One region of the Carnobacterium antarcticum genome, then DNA from elsewhere that is predicted to be linked to it. Evidence: riboswitches for the same ligand, from Rfam matches in the RefSeq annotation. Region 1 holds a riboswitch; the other holds the start of a gene.
What was found. Region 1 has a riboswitch for thiamine pyrophosphate ahead of thiM (hydroxyethylthiazole kinase). Riboswitches for the same ligand answer to the same signal wherever they lie in the genome.

Region 1 (11,595 bases):
TATTTCTATGGTTTTTTGCCGCGCAAGAAAAAAGAACAACTCCAAGAGTTGGAAGAATTAAATCATCGGCCAGAGACCTTGATTTTATATGAATCGCCTCACCGCTTAAAAGAAGTGTTAAAAAATATGGTGACGGTCTTTGGAGCCGAACGGAGAATCGTTTGCTGCCGTGAATTAACCAAACGTTATGAAGAATTTATTCGCGGTACGATAGCGGAAGCTTTGGAATGGGCAAACACTTCAGAAGTACGCGGTGAATTTTGTTTGATCATCGAAGGCAACAGCGAAGCTTCTTTAATCGCAGAAGCTGATACCTCATGGAGCTCAATGACTCTTTCAGAGCATGTCGGTGCAGTGATCGATGAACAAGCACTTACCAGTAAAGAAGCGATCAAAGAGGTAGCTAAACTAAGAGGTATAAAAAAACAAGACGTTTATGCTGCTTATCATGAGCTTTAAAGCAGAAGCGTGGAGTGAGACAAAAATCGGCATTTTTTCAATGATTTGCTGTTTTTGTTGGTCAGCCTGCTCCTATTTGGGCAAGTCTCTCATCTAAATCAGAGGGCTTGTCTATTTTTGTGTCTACATGAGACGAATGGCTGCTAAAAGGAGATAAGTTTGTCCCAAAAGTGGTGACCCTCATATGATTCATTTTTTACTTCAAAATGGGCTTTTTTGTCCTATCTGATAAAAAAGACTTGCTCAAAAAAGAAATGTTCCGTATACTTATCGACAATACCATAAAATAATGAATGACAGAGATCATTCGTTTTAGGAGGAAAATAAAATATGAAACAACAAACGGCAACTGGTAATCCAACCATGTCAGGCTACCAAAAGAAAGTATTGGCTTCATCAGCAGTAGGATACGGATTAGAAAATATGGACATTATGTTCCTATCTTTCTCGTTATCTTCTATTATTGCAGATTTGCAGCTCAATAGTGCGGCAGCAGGACTCATCTCTACGGTGACAAACATAGGGATGCTACTAGGGGGCGTTTTTTTTGGTGTGCTGGCCGATAAACATGGCCGAATCAAAATGTTCAGCTATACGGTTTATATTTTTGCTTTCGCCACAGCGGCTATGTATTTTGCAAACAACATCTACTTAATTTACTTCTGCCGCTTTTTAGCAGGTGTGGGAGCGGGCGGCGAATACGGTATCGGTATGGCTTTGGTTGCTGAAGTGTTCTCCAGAAAGAAAATGGGTGCAATGACGTCGATCGTTACGATTTCCGGTCAGTTCGGTTCCATTTTAGCAGCAGTCTTAGCGGCGCTGATTATTCCCACACTAGGCTGGAATACGTTATTCTTATTCGGTTTACTGCCTGTGATTATGGCTGTCTTGGTGCGCAAACACTTGGATGAAACCGATGAATGGAAACAAGCACAAAAAGAAACGGACGGTCCTTCGACATCAATCAAAGAACTGTTTAAAACGCCTAAATTAACGCGCTTGACGATTTCTTTGATGCTCATGGCTACGGTTCAAATTGCCGGCTACTTTGGTTTAATGAACTGGCTGCCATCGATTTTACAAGAAAGTTTAGGCTTGTCTGTTTCAGGTTCATCGATTTGGATGATTTCAACGATTATCGGCATGAGCATCGGAATGCTGCTGTTTGGCCGTATTCTAGATAAACTTGGAGCTCGCACAGCGTACGCGCTGTTCTTGCTCGCTTCAGCAGCGTCAGTCTTCTTATTTGTCACAGCGACAAGTGAATGGACATTGCTGATAGGAGGAGCGGTCGTCGGCTTTTTTGCAAATGGGATGTTTGCAGGATATGGAGCAATCGTCGGCAGACTTTATCCGACGCATATTCGCTCAACAGCTAATAATGTGATTTTAAATGTTGGGCGTGCAGTCGGCGGATTTTCATCCGTTGCAATTGGTCTTATTCTGGACCACTACAATCTGTTTGCGGTTATGCTGTTCTTATCGGCATTATACTTATTCAGTTTTGTGATCATGATGAGCATCAAAGGCTTGAAAAAAGACAACTACCAAAACCCAGATTACATTGTCGAATAATTAGCAACAACGAAAAAAATCTCAGAAGCGAAGTGCCTTGTTCGGCACCTTCTTCTGGGATTTTTTGTTTTAGTGACACATAAAATTTATTCTTCTATTGAAGAAGATGCCTGTTCTTTTGCCAATAAGTCGCGGATTTCTTTTAAATATTCTTCAGCAGCCGGTATTTCCACTTCTTCGCCAATTTCGCCTGTTTCTTTTTTGAATTTGGCAGCAGCGCTGTTGATCAGTTTAATAAACATAAAGACTACAAATGCGATAAGTAAGAAATTAATAACTGCTTGTAAAAAAGCGCCGTATGCTAAAGTAGTGGTGCCAATTTCTAACGACAAACTAGAAACGTCAGTACCGCCGGCTATTATACCGACCAAAGGCATGATGATGTCTTCAACCAGTGAAGTTACGATGGCTGTAAATGCAGCACCAATAACGACCCCAACGGCTAAGTCGAGCACATTGCCTTTGAAGGCAAATTCTTTAAATTCTTCTATAAAATTTTTCATTTGGTTTGCTCCTTTCTTTTCAACTGTTCCAAGTATAATAAAAAAGAGAATCAATTAAAAGGAATACCCTGTAATAGAGCTTTCATTTGAACAAATCGATTGAATAAGCAACGCATATATACATGTAGGTATTGTGCAATCAGAAAGAATCTCATAAATTTAATCGTAAATGTATGGGTAGGAAAGTAAAGTAAGGTATAATGGGGATGAAATAAAAAAGGAATAGTTAAAGGAGGAACAGAAATATGATAAAAAAATCTAAAATTTTTATGATGGCATTTGCCAGTATCGTTCTCTTAGGTGCTTGTGGGACTGAGAACAATGGAACGACAGAATCATCAGCTAGTTCCGAAGTTGTTTCTGTATCAGAAGACTCATCAAGTCAAGAAGTTACAGCAGAAGCAACGTATCAAAAAATGTATGATGACAGCTTAGCGCAATTCGAGGCTGGAAAGCTAGACGAAGCAGCAGGCAGTATCGATACATTATTGCAAAACGATTTAACAGAGTACAGCGAATTAGAAGCAAAAGCAACAGAATTAAAAACAAAAATCAATTCCGCACAAGCAGAAAAAGTCAAAGCCGACGAGTCAGCGGCATTGATCGAACAATCTGCTTACAAAACCGAACGGACTTCTGATTTAGCAGCAACAGAATTCAAAGAAGCAACAGGACATGATATCAAAACAGTATCCGATGATGAAATCCAAGCATGGTTAACTGAGAAAGAAGCAGCGGCAGAACAATCTAGTTCGACAGCAGCATCTTCTGAAGCTGCAACATCTAGCAGTGCTGCATCAAGCACGAGTGAAGCACCCGTGATGACAGCAGAAGAAGAACGGACAGAGGTCTTGAACAAAGTTGTTTCAATGACCGGGATTTCTGCTGAAGGCAACCAATTTTATGTATCGAAAATCGATGAAGGTACATACCAAATCGAAATCCGACATGCTCATGAAGTAGACGGCGTAGAGATTTCCAACATGGTAGGAATGTTCCAATACAACCTTTCAGATGAAACATTATTGAAAATGGATCCTTTGAATGGCGAGTATGTTCCTTATACAAACTAATAGAATCAATACGAACAAACCTCTTATTCCTTGATTGGATAGGAGGTTTTTATGTTCTCGCATTTTTATGAAATAGCAGAATGAATGCTAGAAAAACTCATCATAGCAGGTCAATACGCGAATGAAACGACTTTTAATAATCAAGTTGCTTCAACCTTAAACTAATTTTATTAGGAGAATTTTTGATAACGTTATAAAGCCGCAGTCTTTTCTTGATTTCTTTTTGCTCTTTGGAAAGGTTAGAAGAGTCAAACAGACTCAAGACATCGTTTACAAAATTAGAAAATAGCGGCATGAAAAATCCTTGTGTTAATACTTGGCCAGGCATTACCCCAACGTAGTCAGAGTCTGGTACGTTTGCAGCTATCAATGTTTTTAATTCTTTACAATAACTGCCTGTAACAACGATTTCATCTTCTTTTTTATTCAAAGCTTGAACTAAGTCATGAGAGTTTTGAATGTCATACACAATGATCATCTCCTTATTATTATGTTAAAATTAAAGCAATTTATCAGTATAGTCGTAGTATAATACGAACTTTATTAAAAAGGTAGGGATGGAACAGGGCGAACAATAATTAAACACTAGTTTTGTATTTGCTGAAAATAGATAAGGAAGCTCACAATAGTTAATAAAACTAAGACAGCTAATGTGATTAAAGGCTGCTGTTTAAAGAACTAAAATCTTGCTTTTCAGCTTTATAATGAGGATTCACTCTTTTAATATTGTAATCGCTATTGGTACTTATGAAACTTCCGCTAGGCAAATTAAATACGAACAAAACAACGTAAAGGATACCAGCTATCAAACTTGAATGAACGCCCCAGATAAAGTGTGCTAATGTTGCTAAAATAATTGGAACAATGCTTAACAAAGCTAAATTTATTAATCTCTTTTTCAAAATAATTACTCCTCTGTATAAAAAGACAATCAGTTATAAATCATTTCAAACTCTTCACAAACAACTGGAATATTCTCGCTGAATCTAAGGTTAGTCTCCTGATATATTTTTGTGAAAAAGTCTATGTGTTCTTTTCTCCAATAAGTTAAAGTTCTATCGCCTTCACCTTCTTTGAAGGCATGTTCTGCAGAGACCTCATTAAGAGGAACAACGTAAACTTTTGTCGTTTTTGTCATGCATATAGCGTTGTCATTACTATCTAGTATGATACTTAACTCATTCACTTGAGGTAATGGTTCATCTTCTAGAGCATATAATTCATAGGCAGATGTTGTAGCTGTTTTAATATTTTTTAGCGTTAACTCTGCCAATTGATCAGGAATCGCTCCGTAACTCCAAGCACTATAAGCAGAATCTTGATATTCTGGATGTAACTGTATAAAATTATTCCACATTTGTTTTGCTTTCATAAAAATCCCCTATTCGAAAATGTTATTATGCAACTATAATTAGTATAAACTTAAATAAAATAACATGGTAGTGTTTAATCAAAAACGTGTGTTAAAGTGAAATCAGAAAAAGGAAGGAAAGAAGGATTAAAATGAATAAGAATAAAATTAAAAGAGTTGCTCTACTTGCAGGACTGTATCTAACAGCTAATTTAGTTACTCAATATTTTAAAGGACAAAGTATTGATTTCACCTCAGCTCTGATCGGAACTCTTATCTTTTCTGTTTTCGTGACTTTAGGTATACTGTCTTCAAAAAAGTAAAGATCTGTTTATGACAAAATGTATGTGGTAACGAATAAAATGAAACTATTCTCTATAAAAGTGAGATGAAAAACATTATAACACTACTTATCATAAGATTTCTGATTGTGAAGGTTAACAGGGTTTATCTGAAGATGATTGATTAACTATTTTAGATATAGTAAGCTTATCAGTAATTAAATGTTTTGCAGGGGGACACATTTGTGTTGAGAAGGTAAAACCTGACCCTTTGAACCTGTCAGTTAACACTGACGCAGGGAGCACTATGTACATATGTATTGAATGATATGTACTGAGCTCTCCATTATTATGGGGAGCTTTTCTTTTGTAAAATTTTTAATCGCGGGGGGACACACTTGTGTTGAGAAGGCTAAAACCTGACCCTTTGAACCTGTTAGTTAATACTGACGTAGGGAGCAATTAGTGGTTTTCTTATACACTTTTTTAGTCTCTACAACTTTTGTAGGGGCTTTTTTTGTGCTTGCGTTCAAAAAAGGAGGGCTGGGATTAGTGTATTTTGAAGTGATTTGAAAGAAATATAGATGAGTCAGTACGAATAGTAAACTTAAATGTTAGATAAAAAATTAAAAGAAAGAGGGATCAAGCATGTTATCACAAATTAAAAAAGCAGCCCCTTTAGTGCACTGCATGACAAATTATGTTGTCGCTAATTTCACGGCTAACGGCTTACTTGCAATTGGTGCTTCGCCTATCATGGCTGATGAAGTGAATGAGGTTTCTGAAATAGTCTCGATTGCCCAAGCAGTGCTTATTAATATTGGAACGGTGAATGACCGTACAGCAAAAGCCATGCTGCTTGCTGGCAAAAAAGCAAACGAGTTGGGCATTCCTATTGTGCTCGATCCTGTAGGCGTAGGTGCCACAAACTATCGAAAACAATTGGTTCAGCACCTTTTAAAGGAAATTCAGTTTGATTTGATTCGATGTAACGCAGGTGAATTAGCAGCAATTGCAGGTGAAGATTGGCAGTCAAAAGGTGTAGATAGCGGCATAGGCGAAATAGATATCGCTAGGGTAGCGAAGCGGGTTGCTTTGCAGTACAAGTGTCTGGTTGTTGTAACTGGGGAATCTGATTTCGTAACAGATGGGCACAAAGGACTTCATATTGCTGGAGGCAGGGAAATCGCTACACGCATCACGGGTACAGGTTGTTTATTAAGCGCCATCTGTGCAGCTTCTCTTGCTAGCAGTGCAAAACCGCTTGAAGGCTTAGTTACGACTTTAAAAGACTACAAACAAGCTGCTGAACAAAGTACAGAGGAAGTAGGAATATTTGCTGTACAAATGATGAATGCATTACAAAAGTTAGCGGAGGTAAAGAGATGATTGCATTAACGATTGCGGGATCAGATTCAGGCGGCGGCGCTGGGATCCAAGCGGATATAAAAACTTTTCAAGAACTTGGTGTCTTTGGAACGACAGTAGTAACAGCTTTAACTGCCCAAAATACGCTCGGTGTACATGGCATTTTTGAAGTAACGCCTAGCTTTGTACAGCAACAACTGCAAAACGTACTAGATGATTTTTCTGTACAAGCAATGAAAACAGGTATGTTGTTTTCGGCTGAGATTATTGAAGTTGTAGCTGGAATTGTACATCAACAAAAAATTCCATTGGTCGTCGATCCCGTCATGATTGCAAAAGGCGGGGCAAGTCTATTGCAAGATGCAGCAGTAACGGCATTAATCGAAAAACTTTTACCGAATACAACCATTTGCACACCAAACATTCCAGAAGCAGAAATACTAACCGGTATACGCATCAAAGATTCTAAAGATATTGAAAGAGCTGCAGAGCGAATCCTGCAAATGGGGGTTCAATGCGTGGTCATAAAAGGCGGGCATTTAGATGAAGATCAGGCGACGGACAGAGTGTATACTCACCAGAAATCTTTTACGATAACGACTCCTCGTGTCCAAACAAAAGATACACATGGGACAGGTTGTACGTTCTCGGCAGCTCTTACAGCAAATATAGCAAAAGGGCTACCGCTGCAGGAATCGATTATTGAAGCGAAAAGATTTATTCACTTAGCTATTTCTACGCCTCTTCATATTGGGAATGGTCATGGACCAACGAATCATTTTGCTTATAAACGCGAGCAAGGAGTCTGCGAGGTAGAAGTGAATGGATTGTAATAGATTGAATGTTTATTTTATAATGGGCACTGTAAACTGCAAAAAAGACCCACTGAAAACGCTCGAAGAAGCCTTACAAGCGGGAATCACCTGTTTCCAATTACGTGAAAAAGGCGAAGGAGCTTTAATAGGCGCAGCTTATGAAGAGTTTGCCCGTGCTTGCCAAAAAATGTGCCAAAGTTACCAAGTGCCGTTTATCGTTAATGATGATGTGGAGCTCGCACTTAAGCTAAACGCTGATGGTATCCATGTCGGCCAAGAAGATCTAGCCCTTTCGACATTTCGTGAACAAGCAAAAGGAAAAATAGTGGGCGTTTCTGTACACAATTCTAGAGAAATGAAACAAGCTATACTTAACGGAGCAGATTACGTGGGAATTGGTCCGATATATAGAACAAAATCTAAAACAGATGCAAAACCTCCTGCTGGATTGCCTTTTTTAAGTGCGATGCGAAAACAGGCTGGCAATTTCCCAATTGTTGGCATAGGAGGAATTACAGAAGAAAATGCTAGTGCTGTTCGTTCTTCAGGAGCAGACGGCGTGTCGGTTATTTCAGTTATCTGCCACAGCAAAGATATTAAGCAAACGGTTGAGAATCTGCTTTTAGAAAATATAAATTGATTGTTTAGGACGAACAAAAAAAGAGTTTGCATCATTAAATTGTTATGCAAACTCTTTTTACTGTAAAATTGATTGAAGTTATGGAAAGTAAAAATAAAGTTGTCATTATTTTATGAAAAGAGGAGCATGGTTCTATGGGATTTAGTTTGTTTTTATTGTGTTTTTTATTCATAGTTATCTTTATTCTGAGAAATAAAAAAAAGTAATATAATAGCCCAAATTAGTTTTGTGTATATGTCATTTTATTTAAGAAGGTATGAATATAGTGTCTTCCTTCAAAAACCTCTTTATTATTCATTCATATCAAATTTGAGAGTTTACTTTTCTATTCTATTCCGATATACAACTAAAGTTATGCCGTTCAATACAATGGTAACGATTAAAAGAATTGCTGCTGCTTTAGCTATGGTACCAATTGTATCCATCAACGCACTTAAGTCATTAATTTCTACCAAATGAGAACTATAGACAAGCTGTAAATAGAGTGAAATAGCACAAGCACTAACGCTCATAATAGAAAGAGTCACCCAGTTTTTATTGTTATTTTTTTTATGTCTCACAAGATTAATAATTGGGAGAATCCAAGCAGTTAATCCCAATGCCAAACTTCCTAAAATAAGTAAATTAACCATATCTAATCCTCCTCTTAATATACTTAATTCTTAGTATACACATATCATGGACAGTCAGGTATTATTAAGATGAATTGATTATAGAAAATAAACTGCTCTTAGCACATTCATTATCATTTTTACTGAAAAGGTGGGAATAACAATGAGAAAAAAACTAACTTATTCGGTAAAGAAGCAATTAGAATCTTTTTTTGATTTAATAGGAACAGTTATTTGCTCTATATTTTAATACCTTCACTTTCGATCAATAGAAAGAGATGTAACAGCAGCAATCCTTTAGAGATTGCTGCTGTTACTATTTATAAAAATATTATTTGTCCAACTGAGATTGTTTAAAGGCTATTGTTAGGATTTACAAACAAGGCTATGGTAAAATTTTTAAGGAAATACATAAAAGATCAACACATGGGTTTTATACTGTGCTGTCCTTAAAAATTAAGGGCGGCACAGATTTAGCTAAATAGAAGGAGAAATTTATGGATAAAGAAACGGAAAAAACATTGATGCGTAAAGTGAAGAAACACAAAAAATGGTATGAAGGAGTATTTATTAATCCGATATACCGAATAGTAAACAATAAGCCTTACTACATGGCGGGGTTCACTGTAAACGATAAGCCCAGAGCAACAGCCTATTTGACAACAGTAGGAGAAGAGGATAAAGAAGAAGCTTACGCTGCACAGTCTTCGCTCTCGTTGTTTTCTGATGTTAGCAACAATATTTTTAGTATTGGTGGAGATCATTTAAAGATAGATTCCAATTACTATATAAAACCTTTAGAAATTCCAGTAAATACGAAGGATTTAAAAGTATTGGCAGGTCATGAAGCGTTCAAAGACCTATGGAATATGCAACAGAAATTCAATAGGTTGATCCTCGAATTTCAAAGGTATTACGATGAATTATTGATAAGAGGAGAATTAACGGGTGAAGATATCGAAAAAGGCATTGAAACAGCGAACTGGGTCAATCTATATCAGTTTGAAACCATTAGTATTTTAGTAAAGCGAAATGAAGATATTCGAGCCTATTCTGCTTATTTGAAAACGACGAAACAATGGAAGAAGCTCTCACGCAATCAAAAAATATTTGTTGAAAAAATAGCCGGGGCTGTAGGAGAATTGGAAAATAATATCCGTTCGCTGGATTTGATCATCGTTGAGGACGTTGAAAAAATGATTGCACTAAACCTTGAAAAGGCTAAAAATGATTTGAAAACGGGTATTGAAAAGCAAAAAAGTTATATTCGTTACCCTTCATAAGAAGCATTGGACAGGAATAATATGTACGCCGCTAAAGGCAATAGTTAGAAGACGGTTTTACTTTAGTTTTCATAAAAAATTGCTGAAGTATTATAAGGGCTTTTTTACATAAAAAACAAAAAGGTGTTTTTAAAAACTACTGTCTAAAGTGAAAAGATTAGTGACAAACGTCTATTTTAATAGAGATCTAAAAGAGAAAAGGAGCGCCCATATGAATAAAAAAATAAAATCGAAAAATTATTGGACAATTGTTTTTATTTATACTGCGGTAGTCTATGGTTTGAAATATTTTTACCCTTCTGTTGGGGAATTTTTTATTCAAGTAGGGTATTTAGCGATAGTTGTAGGTGTTGTTTATTTTGGTACCTCGTTTATTAAGAGAAGGTGATTCCAATGAGAACTAAACCATAAATTATGGTTAGTTTAGTATTAGCTTCATTAGCATTTGTAGTAAGAAGTAGCATTGGTTTTTCAGCTACTGTAGACCACGTAGTCTTAGGAGCTTTTGTTTTATTGGGATGCTGGTTCTCCTACAGAAACTACAAGAAACGTGACAAAGATTAAACTTGTTAAGAATTCTGAAATTTTTAAATAAGCAACAATAACTGCTTTCGTAAAAAAATATGTACTTTTGTATATGAAAAAAGACCGAGACGTTTTTGTCTCGGTCTTAATTTTTGTAAAATTTCTTATTTAATTTTGAGGCAAGACTTTGTTCAAGATAATAGCGGTTAAAGCGGCTATTGCTATTGGAGAGCCAAAAAGGTATTGAATCATGGTAGGCAAGGTATCTAAGTAATCAGTTGGCAGAAACGTCAAGGCCACTACCAATAGAATTGGAATAGAGACAACATAGGTTTCTTTTTGTCCAATTTGTTCTTGTTTTAGGACTTGAAAGCCGCTCATCGCAATGACTCCGCATACGAGTGCAAATACACCGCCAATAACAGCAGAAGGAACAGAGGAAATCAAAGCGGATAATTTGCCCGATAAGCCAAAAACAATAAATAATCCGCCAGCAGCTAAAAAGACTCGCCGGCTAGCAATACCCGTAATAGAAATGATACCAGCATTGGAAGAATAACCTGTTACAGGTGTGGTGCCGAAAAGAGCAGCCGTCATGCAACCCAATCCTTCGCCGATAACCCCGCGGTTGATGGAATCTTTATTAAGAGGGGTGTTTGTAACATTGCTGACGGCCAGCCAAGTGCCAGTTGTTTCAGCAATTAAGACGATATAAATGATCAGCATGGTCACGATCGCGGAGAAATCAAAAGAAAACGTGAAATCTTTGAAGATGAATTGCGGCATAGAAAACCATTTTGCCTCTGCCACTGAAGTTAAGTCTAGCATCCCCATAAATCCAGCCAGAATACTGCCGGCAAACAGGGCAGTAATAACAGAAGCAATGCGGAAAATACGGCCGCTTTTAGATGAGTGGTTTCCTAAAATAGAGCAGCCGATCATAATGGCTCCAGTTATAAGTGCCAAGAAAATATTTTGCCCGATTGATCCAACAGCACTGTTGTAAATATTGTCATTCACAGCAGCAGGCATCAAGGACAGGCCGACACAAAAAATAATGGTACCACCTACCGCAGATGGAACAAAGGAATCAATAAATTTATGAAACAAG
Region 2 (11,595 bases), 860 kb from region 1:
CTCTCTCCATCCAAGAAGTATCGGCACCTAATTTGAGTTCTGATATGATATCCTTTAAATCACTAACAGTTTGAAGATCATATTCTTCTGCTAATTCTTGTGTGACCATAAACGAGTAAGTGTTAGCAAATCCATATGAAGGAAACCATTTTTGATCGAATTCATCTTTAAATCCATTTACGACAGTTTGGTAAGCTTTCGCTGGATCTGTGATTGGCTCTTGCTGAAGCACGCCTGTTAAATCGGTACCTGTGTAACGGACACCTGAAACATTTGCGTCTCCTCCAACTAAAGCCTGATGATTAAGGGTAGAAGACCCTAAATTGTTGATCAATTGTGCATCGATATCGATATAATGTTCGACCATGCCTTCAACGATAAAACCCAAAATTTGTTGTTCTGTAGTGGTCCCACCTGTAATAGTGATTCCTTCTTCGTCAAAACCCCCGCCTAAACCAGGAAGCGAGCAACTGCTTAAAAACACAGTTGCTAAAAGAAGAACCACAATTTGATTGATTTTTTTAATTGTGTTCATTGTTTTAAAACCTCCTATTTAGTATGCGCTGGCGGGCGTTAATTTTTTCTCTAATTTTCCTAAAATAAAATCTGTTAATAAAGCTAACACCGTTACGGGTATCGTACCACCAATAATCAGGCTAGGTATAAATAGATTTAATCCATTAAAAATAAAGTCTCCTAAGCCGCCTGCTCCAATATAAGAAGCTAGTGTTGCCCAAGCAATAACGTATACACCGGAAAGACGAATCCCGGACATAATGACCGCTGCAGCTTGCGGCAATTCGACTAAACGAATCAATTCCATATCGGTCATACCCATTCCTTTACCCGCGTCTTTTAGCCCTCCGTCTACTCCTTTGACACCAATATAGGTATTTCTAAGAATTGGCAATAACGAATAAATGAATAAAGCAATTATTGCAGGAACTTTTCCAATTCCAAAAAACGGAATCATCAAAGCAAGTAGAGCTAAAGAAGGAACGGTTTGTAAGACCGTTGCAATTCCCATTACGATAGACGCTACTTTATTAAAACGAGTCAATATTATTCCAAGTGGGACAGCTACAATCACACCTAAAAATAAAGCAAATGCAGAAATATAAAGATGTTCCCACGTTTTCAGCAACAGATCCGAACCATTGCTTGCAAAAAAATCAGCCATGTTTCTTCCCTCCTACTCTTTAATTTCTTTTGAAACGGTTGATTCCATCGGCGTTTCAGGTGGTGTTTCTGCGTCATCGCCCCAAATCGTGTCATACACAATATCTACTAGAGAAGCACGCGTAACTATTCCAATTAAACGATTTTTTTCATCAACTACTGGGACATTCTTAAACCCGCGTTTTAAAATACGTTGTACAGTATCTCTTAACAACGTTCCTTTGCGTACAAAATAAACTTTGGTCGACATGATATCGCCAATACTGGTTGCACGTTTCCTGTTTAAATCGATGCTTTCAACATCAACATATCCCTTTAAGATTCCTGCATCGTCCGTCACTAATAACGAGTCTACACGGCGGTCACGCATCAGTTTGATAGCATCAGTAATAGACTTGCCTGGTGTAACTGAAACAGGGTTCTTCAACATAACTTGTTCAACTGTTTGAAGATTAGGCCGTGCTTGGAGCAAACGATCTTCCCCAATAAAGTCTTCTACAAATTGATTAGCTGGAGCAGCCAGAATATTATCCGGTGTATCGAATTGAACAACTTTACCTTCTTGCATAATGACAATGCGGTCCGCTAAATCTAAAGCTTCATCCATATCATGAGTAACAAAAATAATTGTTTTTCCCATCTCTACTTGAAGTTCTTTTAATAATTCTTGGAGAGAGTCTCGCGTAATAGGATCCAAAGCACCAAACGGTTCATCCATTAAAATAATGTCTTGATCCGCAGCTAAAGCGCGGATAACGCCTATTCTTTGTTGCTGACCCCCTGACAATTCAGAAGGATAGCGATCTAGAAACTCTAACGGCAAATCTACTCTTTTTATGAGTTTTTTGGCGATTTCTTTTTGTTCTTCCTCTGGCCATTTCATTAATTTCGGAACTAAAACGATGTTATCAAAAATGGTCATGTGTGGCATCAACCCGATTTGTTGGATCACATAGCCGATTTTCCGACGCAATTTCACTGGATCTTTCTTCATGATATCTTGGCCATCAATTAAAATTTGTCCAGAAGTTGGCTCGATCATTCGGTTGATCATCCGCATTGAAGTTGTCTTTCCACTTCCACTTGTACCAATAAAAACAATAAATTCGCCTTCGTTAAACGCAAGATTGATGTTGTCTACTGCTTTTTTTCCGCCTTTATAAACTTTTGAAACATTTTTAAATTCAATCAAAGTTTCCACCCTCTTATCTATTTTTCTTTTCTTTGCTAAAAAATCGCATTATCCTTATCAATTATCTCTTAAATCGCTCGTATAATCAACTTTCTATACTTTTCATTAAAAATCCCTTAAAAAAAAGACGCAAAAATAATGGTTTGACCAACTATTTCTACGTCTGAAAAGTTACTTTGTTATAAAATTGGTGAAAATAATCTAGAAAATGTTTGTTTAAATTTCAGCCAACGCGATTGTCCATCTAATAGGGATTGAGTCAATAAATAACTGCTTTCGATATCTTTATAAAAAATTTCTTTTTGTTGTCTGGCAATCTCTGGGTCATAAATAAAAGCATTTACTTCAAAATTTAGTTTGAAACTTCGAATATCAAAATTAGCTGTTCCAATTGAGCAGATTTCGCCGTCTATCACAATTGTTTTGGCGTGTAAGAACCCATTATTATAGATGTAAACTTCAGCTCCAGCGGCTACCAATTCGGCAGCGTAGTAAGTAGTTGCTCGGTAAATAAACGGATGATCTGGTTTATTAGGAATCATGATTTTAACATCAATACCAGACATGACGGCTATTTCAATAGTCTCCAGTACTGAATCATCCGGTACAAAATAAGGAGTTTGGATAAAAACGGATTCTTTTGCCATACTGATCATCTTAATGTACCCTTTTTTGATTTGTTGGGTTTCAGTATCCGGCCCGCTTGAAACGATCTGCATGTTTGACTTGCCTTTTTTCTTCATTAGCGGAAAATAACTTTCTTGGTATTCTAACTTATGATGAGAAACCGTCGCGTTCCAATCCATTAGAAAGCGGCTTTGCAAGGGCAAAACGGCATTGCCTTCAATTTTCAAATGAGTATCACGCCAATACCCAAATTTTTTATATTCTCCTAAGTATTCATCCCCAACGTTGAAACCGCCAGTGTAGCCAATTTTCCCATCGATAATAACAATTTTTCTGTGGTTGCGGTAATTAAAACGTAAATTTATAAAGCTAAAGCGGGAACCAAAAAAAGTTTCAGCTTCCCCTCCTAAAGCTTTTAGCTTTTTAAAAAATTTAGGTTTCAAAGCACGGGATCCTAACGCATCATAAATAACAAAAACTTCTACACCCGCTGCTGCCCGTTCTTCAAGAGCCGCTAAAACGCGATTTCCGATTTTATCATCTTTAAAAATATAATAAATCATATGAATATGATGCTCAGCTTTGTAAATGTCTTTAATCAATGCATCGTATTTTTCAGCACCATCTGTAAAAATTTGTATTTTGTTGCCTTTTGTTAAAATAGATTCATCGCTTTCAAGAAACAAACTTGCCATTTCTTTGGCATTTTCTGTTGCTTGTCTACTGGACAGCAAATCTTCATCATCTGCCAGCATTTCTTTTTGTGCTTGAACAAGTTCAGGCATTCCTATGCTTTCTTGAGCTTTAATATCGAAAATCTTTTTGCGGGATAATTTATTCCCGATAAATAAATAAAAAACAAACCCCACTCCCGGCAACAACATCAAAACCAATAACCATGCCCATGTAGCTGCGATATCTCGTTTTTCTCGAAAAACAGTGATCATGGCAAAAATGATATTTAAAACAATAATAGCTAATATACTCATCCAAACTATTTGCATATGTTAATCCTTTCGAAACTTTTATTCTTATCTTACTATGTTCTTTTTTCTATTGCTAGCATTATTCAACTTAGAGCGCCTTTTAAAACAAATAAAGAAGCATCCGCTTCAAAAAAAGAATCGGATGCTTTTGTTTTATCGTTTAATTCATTGGAAGCTTGATGCAGTTGGTTCTTTTGGTACAAACAAATGAGGTGCTGTTTTGTTAAAGAGAAGCAACACAATGCCTGTTGCAAACATAGTCGCCAATGCGCTTCCTCCGTTGGCAAGAAACGAATACCATAATGGACTCATTCCTTCTGGTGCATAACTTCCCCAAAAGTAATACCCTGCTATAAAGTGCCAGAAAAAACGAGCTATCGTTCCAACGATTGTTGCTAAAATGATATATCCTGCTTTTTTGACAGGTTGCTTTGCGCGAAAAGCTTGTTGAAGGGGTTTAGCAAAAAAACCAGCAAATCCCGTAAACATAAACGCTACAAAATACTCAATAAAACCTTGCAGCAGATTTAAAATAGCGACATCACCCGTCAAGTAATGTAATACTCCCCATAAAAATCCAGATGCAATACCTGCTACAGCGCCTCTTCGAAGGGCATACAGTATCATCGGGATCATTCCCAATGATATAGTAAAACCTGTACCGACAGTCGTCGGCAATAAGGATAAAACAATGGCTAAAGCTGCGACAATCGTTCCTTCGATCCATACCCGTAATCGTGTATTTTCCATAAAAAAATCCTCCTTTAGTGTGTCGAACAGTGCCACACAACAAAGGAGGAGCTCAAATTATCTTTTAAGATAAATCATTTGCCCCGTCACAATTCCTACGCTCGTGTTAACGAACAGGTTCGAAGGGTCAGAATCTAGGATTCAATCTCAGCTTTTTACAGCACCCCTTTGTGATGGTTGTTCAGTTAGTTTTTACTCTTCAAATACTACGGACAAAAAAGCTTTTTGTCAACTCTTTCTTCCGGCCGGCTTAATCCATACGCTTTATTCAGCCGATGAAAAAGCTGAACTTTCTTGATTCATTTCCTCTTTATCGTTTGAACCTGAGTCTATGTCAACCTCAGAGTCTTTAGGTATCTCTGGACTCGAAGAATCTTCTGGCTCTTCAGCCGTATCTGAAGAATTTTCTTTAGCTGGAAGTTCTGGTTCTTGCGTATCTTTTTGTGGCGCCGTCCAGTTGCTTTGAGGACTCTTTGTTGTCTTAGGAGTGGGCTGCCATGTATTTTGATTCGTTGTGCTGCTTTTGACAGAGGTAGAAGTTGATGCTTCATCTTGTTCCGACTCTTCTTGCAGAGCAGCCTCTTTTTCAATTGCTTCCATTCGTTCTTGCTCAGCCAGTCGTTCTTCTTCCAACACTCGTTCTTGTTCTTCTTGTTCTTGAAGCAGTTGTTGTTCTATAACCCTTAATTTAGTTTCTACCAACGCTAATGTTTCAAAAAGTGCTGTTTGGACTTTCTTATTTTTTATCGCTGTAATCATTGCTTTTACTTCATCGTACTGCACTTGAGTAACATCTTCTTTGACTATTTCTGTTTTGGGCTCCTCAAACAATTCAGCTAAAGTTTTCTCAGCTTTTTTTATTGCTTCATATTGATCTTTCGCTTCAGTCAAATATACCTTCAATTCGTCATATAGCAACGGAAAACGTTTTTTTATTTTTTCTAAATGAGTTTGTGCTTGTTCTAATTGGCTTTCAGACACTTCGTCAGCTAATATATTATCTATTAACAAAGATTGAACAACTTTTTGAGCTTGATACCCTTCTTCGGCTGCTCTCACTTCAGTTAGAAGCTCTTTTTTTAAAGGGCTGTCAGGAAGTTCTTTGACTTTATCTAAAGCAATTGATAGTTGCTTTTCCGTAATACCTTTTGCTAACGTCTCTTTTGCTTCCGTTTCAAATAAAGCAGCGACTAGCTTTTCTGCTTCTTTTGTCTCATCTAGCTTTTGTTCTGCTTGTTTAAATTTTTCAGTTTGTACATAACGATGGTATTTAGTGCCCCCCATGATCGTTGCTACCGTTAGCAGCACAAGAAGTGAAAGAACGATATTTTTTTTAGTCATTTTCTGAATCCCTTCTGGTCTTTCTCTGTTTTGTTTTTTATCTTTCATGTACTATATTTTTTTTGAGTAAATAAACTTGTACGCTCCATCTTCCTTGCTTCGTTTTTTTGTATCGACAAATCCCGTTTTTAAATACAGCATTTGCCCGCTTAGATTATCATAGTCAACTGCTAATACAATCTCATCGATCGAATCAAAATTTTCTTTAATGAATAGCGGCAATCGTTCCATCGAAAGTTTTCCGTATCCTTTGTTTTGAAAACGCTCGTCAATGGAATGCGCATGTAATAATAAAGCATTCTCCTCGGTTGGATAAGTCGAAAACCCCTTTTCTTTTTGTAAAATGAAAAATCCTACTAAGGTTTCTTCCTTTAAAATCAAAACCGGAAATTTTTTAGTTTCATGGAGACTATCGGTCATTGCTGTCATCGGCTTAACAGTATAAGGTGTTTCTTTTAATTGATAGTTTTCAAATAGAACTGCATCTGCTATTGTAGCTTCTTTCAATATTATTTCATCAGCCAGTACCATATAGCCTTCACCGCCTCTATAAATTTCACCTAATCGTACCACGAGTTCTAGCTTAAACTTTGTTTAGTGCTTCTATTTTTCAACGGTCGCCTTCCCACTCTTGAAAAAACTCCTTTAGATAGTTTTCCATATAAATATGTCGGTGACTTGCCATTTTTTTGCCAACGGATGTATTCATCGTACTTTTTAATTTTAAAAGCTTCTCATAAAAATGCATGATGCCAGTATCTTCACCAGAACGGTACTGTTCAAGCGTTAAATTTTCTCTTGGAAGAAGGTCTGGATGGTGAATCAGACGACCGTGTGCTCCGGTATAAGCCATTGTCCGAGCAATTCCAACAGCTCCCATAGCATCTAAACGATCTGCATCCTGAACTATTTTCCCTTCTAATGAAGAAAGTCTTTTTTTATTCGTTCCGCCTTTATACGACAAATGTAAAATAATATCTAAAATAGCCATCCGTTCTTGTTCTTCCAATTCAATAGTTTTGAGCCAATTACGAATTTTTTCTTCTCCTGCTGCTTCGCTCTTGTTTAACTTCCCATCAGCGACATCGTGTAACAGTGCTGCCATTTCACAGATAAAAAAGTTTACTTCTTCAGTCTCTTGTATCGCGATCGTTTTAGCTACATTTCGCACGCGGTCAATATGCCACCAGTCATGACCACTAGCATCATCTTTTAATAAATCATAAACATACTCTTCTGTTTGTTTTAAAATTTGCTTTTGATGTCCGGATACCATTTAATAGACTCCTTGGATTTTATTTTCTCTTTGTTATTTTATCCATTCTAGTTTATCAATCTACCGATGAAATCACAAGAAGTAACTTCCTCTGTAAGGCTTGTCCTGCTTTGTTATTTATTTTAAAAAAAGATGAATTTTCCTCCCATGTGTTAATTCTTACCAATTTCTTATTTTCTGCTCATAGCTCTGCTATGACAATGAAAACAAGCTGTTATTGATGATTTATGAAAATCACTTTTGTTTTCATTTCTTCAAGATAATGTTACACTCATTTTTGTGCCTTATTCGGGAAGCTTGTTTTGAGTAAAAACTGGCTTTATAGCCATTCATTTCTATTTGAGATTAAATTAAAAATGAAAGGTTATTCTTCTTCAACAAACGTTTCTCGCATTTCTATAGACTATAGGGTGCACTAGAGGATGTAAAAAAAATAAAGGAGTGGATACTTTGTCAAAAATAAAAGTTGAGAACGTCACGAAAATTTTCGGTAAAAAAAGTGACCGTGCTTTGGAGTTATTGGAACAAAACAAAACAAAGCAAGAAATTTTAAAAGAGACCGGAGCTACAGTTGGTGTGAATGATGTCAGCTTCACGATTGAAGAAGGTGAAGTTTTTGTTATCATGGGGTTATCCGGTAGTGGAAAATCTACGTTAGTGCGTATGTTCAACCGATTGATTGATGCTACAAAAGGAAACATCTATATTGATGGAGAAAACTTATCTAAAATGGATAAGAAAGCTTTACGTCAAGTTCGCCGTGAAAAACTAAGCATGGTTTTTCAAAACTTTGCTTTATTCCCGCACCGTACTATTTTAGAAAATACTGAATACGGATTAGAAATCCAAGGTGTTGATAAGAAAGAACGTTCTGAAAAAGCGATAAAAGCTTTGGAAAATGCAAGTTTAGGAGATTACCGGGATCAATACCCTCACCAACTTTCAGGTGGTATGCAACAACGTGTCGGCTTAGCTCGTGCATTAGCCAATAATCCTGAAATCTTATTAATGGATGAAGCTTTTTCTGCTTTAGACCCATTGATCCGGAAAGAAATGCAAGACGAGTTAGTTGATTTACAAGCTAACGTTAAAAAAACTATCATCTTTATCACACATGATTTAAATGAAGCTTTACGAATCGGTGACCGGATTGCTTTAATGAAAGATGGCGTAATTGTTCAAATCGGTACTCCAGAAGAAATCTTAATGAATCCAGCAAATGATTACGTGGAACGATTTGTTGAAGACGTAGACCGTTCTAAAGTATTGACAGCTGAACACATTATGAAACGTCCTGAGACTGTAAACATCAAAAATCATGGTCCGCGTGTGGCTTTGGAACAAATGCGCCGCGAAGGTCTATCTAGTATTTTAGTGGTTGACAGCAGTCGAAACTTACAAGGATACATTACTGCCGAGGATGCTTCTACAGCACGTAAAGATGGCATCACAAAAATTGAAACCATCCTTAGAACGGATATTCCAATCGTCACTAGAACAACAACTATGAACGATATTTTCTCTGTTATCCATGATTCAACAACTCCTGTTGCAGTAGTTGACAATGGCAAACTAGTTGGAATTATTGTCAGAGGTGCGGTTATCGCCGCGCTAGCTGGTGAAAGTGAGGAGGATTCAGTACATGAATAACATTTTAGATTTGATTCCTAAATTACCGGTAGCAAATGCCGTTGAAGAACTAACAGCTTGGATTACTCAAGCCTTTGCGTTTCTCTTTAATCCAATTCAAAAATACTCGGAGATTTTTATGGAGGGTGTTACAAATACTCTATTGTTTATCCCGCCGATTATTTTTATCATTCTTATTGCTCTGCTAGCGTTTTTTGTATCTGGCAAAAAGTTTGGATTAGCAGCCTTTTCTCTGGTAGGCTTGTGGTTCATTTATAATCAAGGCCACTGGGAAAACCTAATGAATACCGTCACTTTAGTATTAGTGGCCAGCTTACTGTCTGTTATCATTGGTGTTCCATTCGGTATTTTAATGGCTAAAAGCAAAACGGCTAACGCCATATTGTCTCCTGTTCTTGACTTTATGCAGACTATGCCTGCTTTCGTTTATTTGATTCCTGCCGTTGCTTTCTTCGGTATTGGTATGGTACCTGGGGTGTTTGCATCTCTAATTTTCGCTATCCCCCCTACTGTTCGATTTACTAATTTAGGGATTCGTCAAGTTTCAAGCGAACTGGCGGAAGCTGCTGAAGCTTTCGGTAGTACAGGACCACAAAAATTATTTAAAGTTGAGTTGCCTTTAGCTAAATCAACCATTATGGCTGGTATCAACCAAACGGTTATGCTTGCATTATCCATGGTTGTTATTGCCTCTATGATTGGTGCTCCTGGTCTTGGAAGAGAAGTTCTTTCTTCCCTACAACGTGCTCAAATCGGTACAGGTTTCGTATCGGGCATCGGCTTAGTTGTACTTGCGATCATCATTGACCGCATTACACAGAAGTTAAATAAAAAAGCCTAATTTATTAATTAAAAAGACCGTTAACTCTATCAACACATTAAAATTTGAAAACTTTTATAGTTGAAAAATTAAACATTATGAAAAGGGAGATGAATCAATTATGTCAAAATTTAATTGGAAACGCCTGAGCCTTATAGCCGGGCTAGGTTTATCATTAGTTGCTGCAGGTTGTGCCGCTGAGGACGATGCTGCGAAAGAAGATACTGTCGGCAAAGGACAAGCAATTGATTTAGCTTATGTCGAATGGGATACTGAAGTTGCTTCAACCAATGTCATCGGTACTGTTTTAGAAGATCTGGGTTACGATGTGACCTTAGTTCCACTAGACAACGCCGTCATGTGGGAAGCTGTCTCAAGTGGTGAAGTCGATGGGATGGTAGCTGCTTGGTTACCAGGAACTCATGGTTCACAGTATGAAAAATACGGTGACCAAATTGTTGACCTAGGCGAAAACTTAGAAGGCGCTAAAATCGGCTTAGTCGTTCCTGAATATATGGATGTTGATTCAATCGCTGATTTAACAGACGAAGCAAAACAAACCATCACTGGTATTGAACCTGGTGCTGGTGTTGTAGCTGCAGCTGAACAATCACTTGAGGATTACCCTAATTTAAGCGACTGGTCTGTTGAGACTTCTTCATCAGGTGCTATGACTGTTGCTTTAAAACAAGCTATTGCCAATGAAGAAGATATCATTGTTACAGGTTGGTCTCCTCACTGGAAATTCGCTACCTATGATTTAAAATATTTAGAGGATCCAGAAAATTCTTTTGGAGCTGCTGAAACAATCAATACAATGGTTCGTGAAGGATTAAAAGAAGATATGCCAGAAGCGTATCAAGTATTGGACCAATTCAACTGGACAACTGATGAAATGGAAGAAATTATGCTGAACATCAACAAAGGTGAAGATCCAAAAGATGCTGCAAAAGCTTGGATTGAAGAAAACCCTGATCGTGTTGCTGAATGGACAAAAGATGTAGCAAAATAAATAAAATAAAAAAATCCTGAATCGATAATCGATTCAGGATTTTTTTATTTTCGACGGTTACGAGAACTCGTTTCCATAATAATTGGCAAAATAACAGGTCTTCTGCGCGTTTGTTCAAACAAGAATTTACTTAAAGCATCTCTGATTTCTTGCTTCAAGCGACTCCATTCGAATTCTTTATGGTTTAAATTGTCTTCTACTACTTCTCGCACAATTTCATTGCTTGCGGCAATCAAATCAGTATTTTCTTTAACGTAAACAAATCCGCGAGTCATTACTTCAGGACCAGACATAATTTTGCCTTTTTTACGGCTAATCGTTACAACAGCAACAAATATACCATCTTCTGAAAGCAGCTTGCGGTCACGTAAAACGATATTTCCAATATCGCCAATACCAATACCATCTACCATCGTGTTGCCTGCTTCTACTTGACCTGACATATGCATCCGGTCATTTTTATATTCGATCACATCGCCTTTTCCAGGTATAAAAATATTTTTAAATGGAATTCCGACTTCATGAGCTAATTTAGCATGAGCAGCTAAACGGCGATACTCTCCCATAACTGGGATAAAGTACGTTGGCTTGATCAGATTTAACATCAGTTTCAAATCATTTGGTGTAGCATGGCCAGAAGCTTTCAAATTATCAGAAATTTGTTTGACTACTCCGCCTGCACGGTAAATCATGTTTTCTGTTGTTGCCACATTAACTTCCATACTGACAGAAGGACTGGTCACGATATAAATCAAATCGCCT

Region 2: it holds a riboswitch for thiamine pyrophosphate, as region 1 does, so the genes downstream of both, thiT (energy-coupled thiamine transporter ThiT) here and thiM (hydroxyethylthiazole kinase) in region 1, are expected to answer to the same signal.

The regions. Positions count from the first base shown of each region.
Region 1 is NZ_CP010796.1:1,996,488-2,008,082, forward strand. It holds gene rsmI (16S rRNA (cytidine(1402)-2'-O)-methyltransferase) at 1-459, shown strand, start outside; gene NY10_RS09440 (MFS transporter) at 790-2,034, shown strand; gene mscL (large conductance mechanosensitive channel protein MscL) at 2,121-2,537, opposite strand; gene NY10_RS09450 (hypothetical protein) at 2,783-3,610, shown strand; gene NY10_RS09455 (hypothetical protein) at 3,744-4,079, opposite strand; gene NY10_RS09460 (hypothetical protein) at 4,267-4,512, opposite strand; gene NY10_RS09465 (ASCH domain-containing protein) at 4,542-4,982, opposite strand; gene NY10_RS12620 (hypothetical protein) at 5,114-5,284, shown strand; TPP riboswitch at 5,464-5,561, shown strand; TPP riboswitch at 5,619-5,717, shown strand; gene thiM (hydroxyethylthiazole kinase) at 5,891-6,631, shown strand; gene thiD (bifunctional hydroxymethylpyrimidine kinase/phosphomethylpyrimidine kinase) at 6,628-7,443, shown strand; gene thiE (thiamine phosphate synthase) at 7,433-8,065, shown strand; gene NY10_RS09485 (hypothetical protein) at 8,383-8,697, opposite strand; gene NY10_RS09490 (hypothetical protein) at 9,174-9,959, shown strand; gene NY10_RS12625 (hypothetical protein) at 10,171-10,347, shown strand; gene NY10_RS09495 (uracil-xanthine permease family protein) at 10,653-11,595, opposite strand, start outside.
Region 2 is NZ_CP010796.1:250,402-261,996, reverse strand. It holds gene NY10_RS01400 (osmoprotectant ABC transporter substrate-binding protein) at 1-526, opposite strand, end outside; gene NY10_RS01395 (ABC transporter permease) at 554-1,180, opposite strand; gene NY10_RS01390 (betaine/proline/choline family ABC transporter ATP-binding protein) at 1,193-2,371, opposite strand; gene cls (cardiolipin synthase) at 2,551-4,002, opposite strand; gene thiT (energy-coupled thiamine transporter ThiT) at 4,150-4,734, opposite strand; TPP riboswitch at 4,810-4,912, opposite strand; gene NY10_RS01375 (hypothetical protein) at 4,999-6,075, opposite strand; gene NY10_RS01370 (GNAT family N-acetyltransferase) at 6,127-6,648, opposite strand; gene NY10_RS01365 (HD domain-containing protein) at 6,686-7,351, opposite strand; gene NY10_RS01360 (quaternary amine ABC transporter ATP-binding protein) at 7,802-9,001, shown strand; partial or broken gene NY10_RS12740 (ABC transporter permease/substrate binding protein) at 8,994-10,833, shown strand; gene NY10_RS01345 (ribonuclease J) at 10,878-11,595, opposite strand, start outside.